Ketobacter sp. MCCC 1A13808: one gene and its partner. The protein of the gene in region 1 interacts with the protein of each later gene in a pairwise test. Links are inferred from orthologs where the notes say so. Each region holds a gene or a part of one and is shown on either strand. Other genes may lie near its edges.

Region 1 (3,357 bases):
GATAACACAATTTTAGGTTGTAGCGGGCTATGTCTACACGGCGGTTATTAAATATGTAATAAAGCAACCCGCAGCTGCGGCCAATTGCACGCATCACCGGCAGCGGCAGATTAGAGCAGCAAAAGATAAAGCATCGAAGTGCAGAATGTTGGAATTTATACGTCTTTTTCAAAGTATTTAAGCTGGCCTTGTGATTCGATTTATTTGTGGTTCGATAGAATCGGCTTTAGGAATCGACCCGTATGGGATTGTCGTATTTTCGTTAATTGCTCTGGTGTACCTTGTGCAATTATTTCCCCGCCACCGCTACCGCCTTCCGGTCCGAGATCAATCACCCAGTCTGCCGTTTTTATGACGTCCAGGTTATGTTCAATGATTACCACGGAGTTGCCTTTATCTCTGAGGTGATGCAATACAACAAGAAGCTGTTTTATATCATGAAAATGAAGCCCGGTTGTGGGTTCATCAAGAATATAGAGGGTGCTGCCGGTGTCCCTTTTGGAAAGCTCCTTGGATAGCTTGACCCGTTGCGCTTCCCCGCCTGAAAGTGTAGTGGCCGACTGGCCCAGTCTAATGTAAGAAAGACCTACATCGACCAATGTCTTAAGTTTACGTGCTATAACCGGAATATTCTCGAAAAACTCGTGTGCTTCCTCCACCGTCATCGCCAGTACTTCGGTGATGTTTTTGGTTTTATAGCGAATTTCCAAGGTCTCACGGTTGTAGCGTTTGCCCTTGCATACATCGCAAGGTACATACATATCAGGTAGAAAATGCATTTCCACTTTAATGACACCATCGCCCTGACAGGCTTCACACCGTCCGCCTTTGACATTGAAGCTAAACCGGCCTGGCCCGTAGCCCCTGGAGCGCGATTCCTGAGTTCCAGCAAACAGCTCCCTTATGGGCGTAAATAGTCCCGTGTAGGTTGCCGGGTTCGATCGGGGTGTGCGGCCGATCGGGCTTTGATCTATATCGACGACTTTGTCGAAGTGGTCGAGCCCCTCGATGGACGTGTGGGGAGCGGCTTTGTGTGTGGTTGCGCCGTTTAGTAAGGTTGTTGCTAACGGAAAAAGAGTGCTGTTTATCAGGGTTGATTTACCCGACCCGGATACGCCAGTTATGCAAGTCATTAATCCTACCGGTAGATGAAGATCTACCGATTTTAGATTATTACCCTGAGCGCCCTTGATGATGAGTGTGCGTTCAGGGTCGATGCTTTTGCGCAGGGCTGGAATGTCGATTTTTTTAGTGCCCTTTAGATACTGCCCAGTAAGGGATTTGCGGCATGACATGATTTGTTCTACCGTGCCCGCTTTTATTACCTCACCCCCGTGGACGCCGGCACCAGGCCCTATATCAATGACAAAATCAGCGGCGCGGACCGCATCCTCATCGTGCTCCACTACAATGACGGTGTTTCCCATATCCCGCAAGCGGGTGAGCGTGGCAAGTAGCCGCTCGTTATCTCGTTGGTGCAAGCCAATAGACGGCTCATCAAGGATGTAGAGCACGCCCACCAAGCCTGCTCCAATCTGGCTGGCAAGCCGAATGCGCTGTGCTTCTCCCCCGGAGAGGGTTTCAGCTTTGCGGTTGAGAGACAGATAATCCAAGCCCACATTGACCAGGAATTGCAGCCGCTCGCGTATTTCCTTAAGTATTTTTTCCGCTATTTCGCCTTTCTTGCCCTGAAGCTTTAGGGCCTTAAAATATTCTAGTGATTCGCCAACCGGTAATTTAATGACATCAGGTAATGTGGCCGATTCTATGTACACATGGCGTGCAGATCGGTTAAGCCGAGAGCCGTTACAGGTTCTGCAATCCGCCACACTTAGGAATTTGGATAGCTCTTCCCTGACCGCGTCCGATTCGGTCTCGCGGTAGCGCCGTTCCATGTTGGGGATGATGCCTTCAAATGGGTGATTGCGGGTGATGGCATCGCCACGGTCATTCAGGTAATGGAACGGCACCGAATCGGTTCCGGTGCCATGGAGAACGGCCTGGCGGGCTTTTTTGTTAAGTTTGCCAAAAGGTTTGTCAATGTCGAAACCGATGTGCTCCGCCAGTGAGCGTAGCATTTGAAAGTAGTAGATACTGCGCCGGTCCCAACCTTTAATTGCGCCTTCTGCCAGGCTGAGCTCGGAAGAAACTACTATGTTGTCTTCATCGAAAAACTGATTTACTCCCAGCCCATCACAGGTGGTGCAGGCGCCTGCGGGGTTGTTGAAGGAGAACAGCCTGGGCTCCAGCTCGCTGAGATTGTAGTTGCAAACCGGGCAGGCGAATTTGGAAGAGAATAGTGATTGTTCTTTGGGAGAGTCCATATTGACCACCAAAGCGGTACCCGTCGTCAGATTCAAGGCTGTTTCAAACGACTCCGCAAGGCGCAATTCCAAGCCTGCTTTAACTTTGAAGCGATCAACCACAACTTCAATCGTGTGCTTGCGTTTCTTATCCAGTTTCGGGGTTTGATCCAGATCCACCACAATGCCGTCTATTCGCGCTCGAACAAATCCGTCAGCACGTAGCTCCTCGAATAAGTGGAGGTGCTCCCCCTTTTTGTCCTGTACCACCGGTGCCAGCAGCATGTAACGATTTTCCGCTGCTAACGCCATCACATCATCTACCATCTGGCTGATGGTCTGTGCTTCCAGGGGAAGGTCGTGGTCTGGACAGCGAGGAGTGCCTACGCGGGCATATAAAAGACGCAGATAGTCGTAGATCTCAGTGATGGTGCCAACAGTGGATCGGGGGTTATGAGAGGTGCTTTTTTGTTCTATGGATATGGCAGGAGAGAGCCCTTCAATATGATCAACATCCGGCTTCTCCATCAATGACAGGAATTGTCTGGCATAGGTAGATAGGGATTCTACGTAACGTCTTTGACCTTCTGCGTAAAGCGTATCGAAGGCCAGAGAGGACTTGCCTGAACCTGACAAGCCAGTAATGACAATAAACTTGTCGCGCGGAATGTCCAGGCTGATATTCTTTAGGTTGTGAGTGCGTGCGCCACGTACTTGGATGGTGTCCATCGTTACCCCCGCCAATGAAAACCCGCAAGTATAAAGGGATTGTACAGCGGGAACTACTTAATAGATGGCTTGAGCCGGATTGTGGATCTGATAAGAGGGTTAAAAGGGCCTGTTACACAAACTAAATGTACTTTGTGGATCATTGGTCAGCGCCAGCACTTCGGGAGAGAGGGTATCAGTGGTAGAATCCTGCCCAATTTGATCGGATAAGATTTTTTGATGAACTCTTCAGAAGCTCGAGCCACATGGTCCCTTGCCAGCCTATTCGGGTTGCGTATGTTGGGCTTGTTTATGATATTGCCTGTTTTTGCCATTTATGGTGAGC
Region 2 (4,605 bases), on another replicon or contig:
TGGCTCCACTTCAAAAATCACGTTCGCCGGTGCCGGTCTGGCTTTTATGGGTACTTCGGAAGAAAACCTGAAGTACTTTAAAAAGCACCTCGGAATGGTGACGATTGGACCTGATAAGGTGAATCAACTACGTCACGTGAAGTTCTTCGGGGATTTTGACGGTTTAATGACGCATATGGATAAACATGCCGAATTACTGAAGCCCCGCTTTGACGCGGTTTTGCAGCATCTTGAGGACGGCCTGAAGGGGTCGGACATGGGTGGCTGGACTGTGCCGGAAGGCGGATATTTCATATCGTTCGATTGCTTGCCCGGTTTGGCCAAAGAAATCATTGCCTTGGCCGCTGCTGTTGGGGTGAAGTTAACGCCTGCGGGTGCAACATTTCCCTATGGGCTTGATCCGGAAGACAAGAATATTCGGCTCGCACCCAGCTTTCCTGCTTTGTCCGATATCAATAAAACCATGGAAGTGTTCGTGGTGTGCGTGAAACTCGCGTCAATCAGGTTGAAACTGCAAGCTGAATAGCGTTTGCAGATCATTCTGATCACCGTCGTAAAAGGCCTGTGCTCCCTTCGTGTTGACAGGCCTTTTTTATTTTTTGCAACAGGCTTTGTGTTATATTCAAAGCATCTATGAGACTAACCCGCGCTAGAAGGTAGCCCTATGATTCCAGTAGTACTCTCAGGTGGAAGTGGTTCAAGATTGTGGCCTCTTTCCCGATCTTCTCATCCCAAACAGTTTCTGCCGCTTTGTTCTGATCAGTCAATGGTTCAGGAAACCCTGACTAGGCTTTCGCGATCGGTTGCCAGCCAAAGCCCGATTTTTGTGACGGCAGAAGATCAGCGCTTTTTGTTGGCTGAACAGATTCGTAGTCTTGGTGTTAGTGATTCCAGAATTATACTTGAACCCGCTCGACGCAATACCGCTCCGGCCATTGCGCTGGCTTGCTTATGCGCCTTGGAGCAAGATCCTGAAGCCGTGGTGTTAGTCCTTCCTTCTGATCATCACATTAAAGACCAGCCTGCCTTTCATGAGGCGCTGGCGTTAGCTAATGCCGCCGCACTGGAAGGCAAGCTGGTTACGTTCGGGATCGTACCGAGCAAGCCTGAAACCGGGTACGGTTACATCAAAGTGGGTAACCAGAAATCAGGGCCCTCTCGCCCGATAGCCGCTTTTGTTGAAAAACCGGACTTTGAAACCGCTAAACAATACGTGGCTGATGACCACTATTACTGGAATAGCGGGATGTTTGCTTTTCGTGCCGACTTATACCTGAGTGAATTGGCCAAGTTTAATCCTGATATGATAGCGGCCTGCAGAGCCGCGTGGCAGAACAAGTCCCTGGATCTGGATTTTGTGCGTATCGGTACCGATGACTTTTTGAAAAGCCCGGAAGATTCGATTGATTACGCCGTCATGGAAAAAACCGATAAAGGTGTCGTCATTCCGCTGGATGCCGGCTGGTCGGATGTGGGGTCTTGGCAGTCCTTGTGGGAAGTGAAGGAGGGCGATGAGTTTGGGAATGTGTTTGAGGGGGATGTACTGGCATTGGACACAGAGAACTCAATGGCTATTTCCCAGAGTCGGTTGGTGTCCTTATTGGGCGTAAAGAACATAGCCGTTATCGAAACCCGTGATGCAGTATTGGTCGCGGATATTGATCAGGTCCAGCGGGTCAAGAATATCGTTAAAACCATCGAAGAATCCGGGCGCACCGAACATGAATTTCACCGTGAAGTGCACCGGCCTTGGGGTAAGTTCGATTCCGTGGATGCCGGTGGCCGTTACCAGGTGAAGCGAATCACCGTTAAGCCGGGCGCGCGGTTATCCACCCAGTTACATCATCACCGTGCCGAACATTGGGTCGTCGTGCAGGGGACTGCGAAAGTTAGGCGTGGTGACGAAACAGTCATGATCAGTGAAAATGAGTCCGTTTATATCCCGCTTGGTGAGGTGCACTCGCTGGAGAATCCGGGCAAAATTATGCTGGAAATCATTGAAATTCAGACCGGCGCGTATTTGGGCGAAGATGATATTATTCGCCTGGATGATACTTACGGCCGGGGTAATAACGATTAGACTCCCCTTATAGGTAACAGTGCGCAAATTCAAAGTTCATTCAAAGTACCAGCCGGCGGGCGATCAGCCCACCGCCATAGCCAGTCTGGTGGAAGGCCTTAATGATGGGCTTTCTCATCAGACGCTGTTGGGGGTCACCGGTTCCGGTAAAACCTTTACTATCGCCAATGTGGTGGAGCAGATTCAGCGGCCGACAATGGTCATGGCCCACAACAAGACGCTGGCAGCTCAATTGTACGGCGAGTTTAAAGAGTTTTTCCCTGATAACGCTGTTGAATATTTCGTTTCTTATTACGATTATTATCAGCCGGAAGCCTATGTGCCTTCATCCGATACCTTTATAGATAAAGACTCCTCGGTTAACGAGCATATTGAGCAAATGCGGTTGTCTGCTACGAAAGCGTTGCTGGAGCGGCAAGATGTGTTAATTGTTGCAACGGTGTCCGCGATCTATGGTTTGGGTGATCCGGGGAGTTACCTGAAAATGGTCTTGCACCTGGACCGTGGTGATCCGATTGATCAGCGCACGATTCTGCGTCGATTGGCGGAGCTACAATACACCCGTAACGACACGGATTTTTATCGTGCGAATTATCGCGTGCGTGGAGAAATCATCGATGTGTTTCCCGCGGAATCTGAGCGAGAAGCGCTGCGAATCGAGTTGTTTGATGACGAAATAGAGAACCTGTCCTTGTTTGATCCGCTGACAGGAGAGGTGTTGCAGCGCTTACCTCGTTATACGATCTATCCTAAATCCCATTATGTTACTCCCCGCGAAACCGTGGTGGGCGCGATCGATAATATCAAAACCGAGTTACATGATCGGTTGGCGTTCTTCAGTAACGAAAGTAAATTGGTGGAGCACCAGCGTCTAGGGGAACGTACCCGTTATGATCTGGAAATGATGCAGGAGCTGGGGTATTGCACCGGAATAGAAAACTATTCCCGTTATCTCTCAGGGCGTGGTGCCGGAGAACCACCTCCGACGCTGTTTGATTATCTGCCCGATAATGCGCTTGTGGTAATCGATGAATCCCATGCGACGGTGCCCCAGATAGGCGCCATGTATAAAGGTGACAGGTCGCGCAAAGAAACACTGGTTCAGTATGGGTTTCGTTTGCCCTCTGCTTTGGATAACCGGCCCCTGCAGTTTGAAGAATGGGAGGCCTTATGTCCGCAAACGATTTTTGTTTCCGCTACACCGGGCAATTACGAGGCGGAGCACCAGCAGGCCGTTATCGAGCAGATTGTGCGGCCCACCGGTTTGGTCGATCCACAGATAGAGATTTTGCCCGCTACCACACAGGTGGAAGATTTGTTATCTCAAATCTCTGCGACCATTGCCAAACAAGAGCGGGTCCTGGTAACCACCTTAACCAAGCGCATGGCAGAAGATTTGACGGATTACCTGGCTGAGCACGGAGTACGTGTACGCTATCTGCACTCGGATATTGATACCGTGGAGCGGGTAGAAATTATCCGGGATTTACGCTTAGGCGAGTTTGATGTGCTGGTGGGCATTAATCTGTTGCGCGAAGGTCTGGATATGCCGGAAGTCTCTTTGGTGGCAATTCTGGATGCCGATAAAGAGGGCTTCCTGCGTTCTGAGCGTTCCCTGATTCAGACTATCGGACGCGCAGCCCGGAATCTGAACGGGCGGGCCATACTCTATGCAGACAAGATAACCAATTCTATGCGCAAGGCGATGGACGAAACAGAGCGTCGCCGCAACAAGCAGACGGAGTTCAACAAAGCGAACGGCATTACCCCCGCCGGGATCAGAAAATCCGTTGAGGATATTATGGAGGGTGCTCGTGCGCCGGGCGGTAATCGTAAAAATCTGCGGAAAGTGGCTGACCGGAGCGGTGAATATAAAGTGGATATTGCCTCGATGGAGCCGCGTCAGGTAGCGGCAATGATCAAGGAGCTTGAGCAAAAGATGTTTAAGAGTGCGAAAAGCCTGGAATTTGAAGAAGCCGCCCGTATCCGTGATGAAGTTCAGCGATTGAAGGATCTAGCCTTTATCCAATAGTTAGGCAGGGTAGGTAGCTATGCTATGATTCTGCATCTACGAGCTAGTATTAATATTGAAGTACAACGAACTATTTGAATAGCGAGGAACGCATCTTATGAAAGTTCTGGTGACCGGAGCGGCTGGATTTATCGGTTCCACTCTTTCCCACAAATTGTTGGATAGAGGCGATGAGGTTATTGGTCTGGATAACCTGAATGACTACTATGATGTGTCATTGAAAGAGGCAAGATTAAAGCGGCTTCAGGATCGCAATGGATTCACCTTTGTTAAAGCATCGCTGGAAGACCGGTCTGCAGTGGAACAGATGTTCAAGAAAGAACAGCCTCAAAAGGTGGTCAATCTGGCGGCTCAGGCGGGTGTGCGCTATTCCATTATTAACCCCTACGCCTACATTGAGGCGAATGTGGTTGGGTTTATAAACATTCTGGAAAATTGCCGTAACAACAAGGTTGAGCATCTGGTTTATGCATCCACCAGCTCTGTGTATGGC

Evidence for each region. Proteins that work in one complex are often made in the same cells at the same time.
Region 2: the proteins of uvrA (region 1) and uvrB interact in binary tests that used the Escherichia coli proteins (3 or more experiments, as listed by UniProt). The link is inferred for Ketobacter sp. MCCC 1A13808 from one-to-one orthologs.

The regions. Positions count from the first base shown.
Region 1 is NZ_VRKW01000019.1:14,789-18,145, forward strand. It holds uvrA (excinuclease ABC subunit UvrA), read right to left. Parts: upstream 3,033-3,357; coding sequence 201-3,032; downstream 1-200. Other genes in the region: FT643_RS20965 (lysophospholipid acyltransferase family protein), read right to left, coding at 1-172; FT643_RS20975 (MFS transporter), read left to right, coding at 3,252-3,357. UniProt on the Escherichia coli protein: The UvrABC repair system catalyzes the recognition and processing of DNA lesions. UvrA is an ATPase and a DNA-binding protein. A damage recognition complex composed of 2 UvrA and 2 UvrB subunits scans DNA for abnormalities.
Region 2 is NZ_VRKW01000005.1:259,519-264,123, forward strand. The notes cover bases 1,619-4,605. They hold uvrB (excinuclease ABC subunit UvrB), read left to right. Parts: upstream 1,619-2,099; coding sequence 2,100-4,112; downstream 4,113-4,605. Other genes in these bases: FT643_RS12400 (mannose-1-phosphate guanylyltransferase/mannose-6-phosphate isomerase), read left to right, coding at 1,619-2,080; FT643_RS12410 (NAD-dependent epimerase), read left to right, coding at 4,210-4,605. In the rest of the region: FT643_RS12395 (aminotransferase class I/II-fold pyridoxal phosphate-dependent enzyme), read left to right, coding at 1-526; more of FT643_RS12400, read left to right, coding at 665-1,618. UniProt on the Escherichia coli protein: The UvrABC repair system catalyzes the recognition and processing of DNA lesions. A damage recognition complex composed of 2 UvrA and 2 UvrB subunits scans DNA for abnormalities.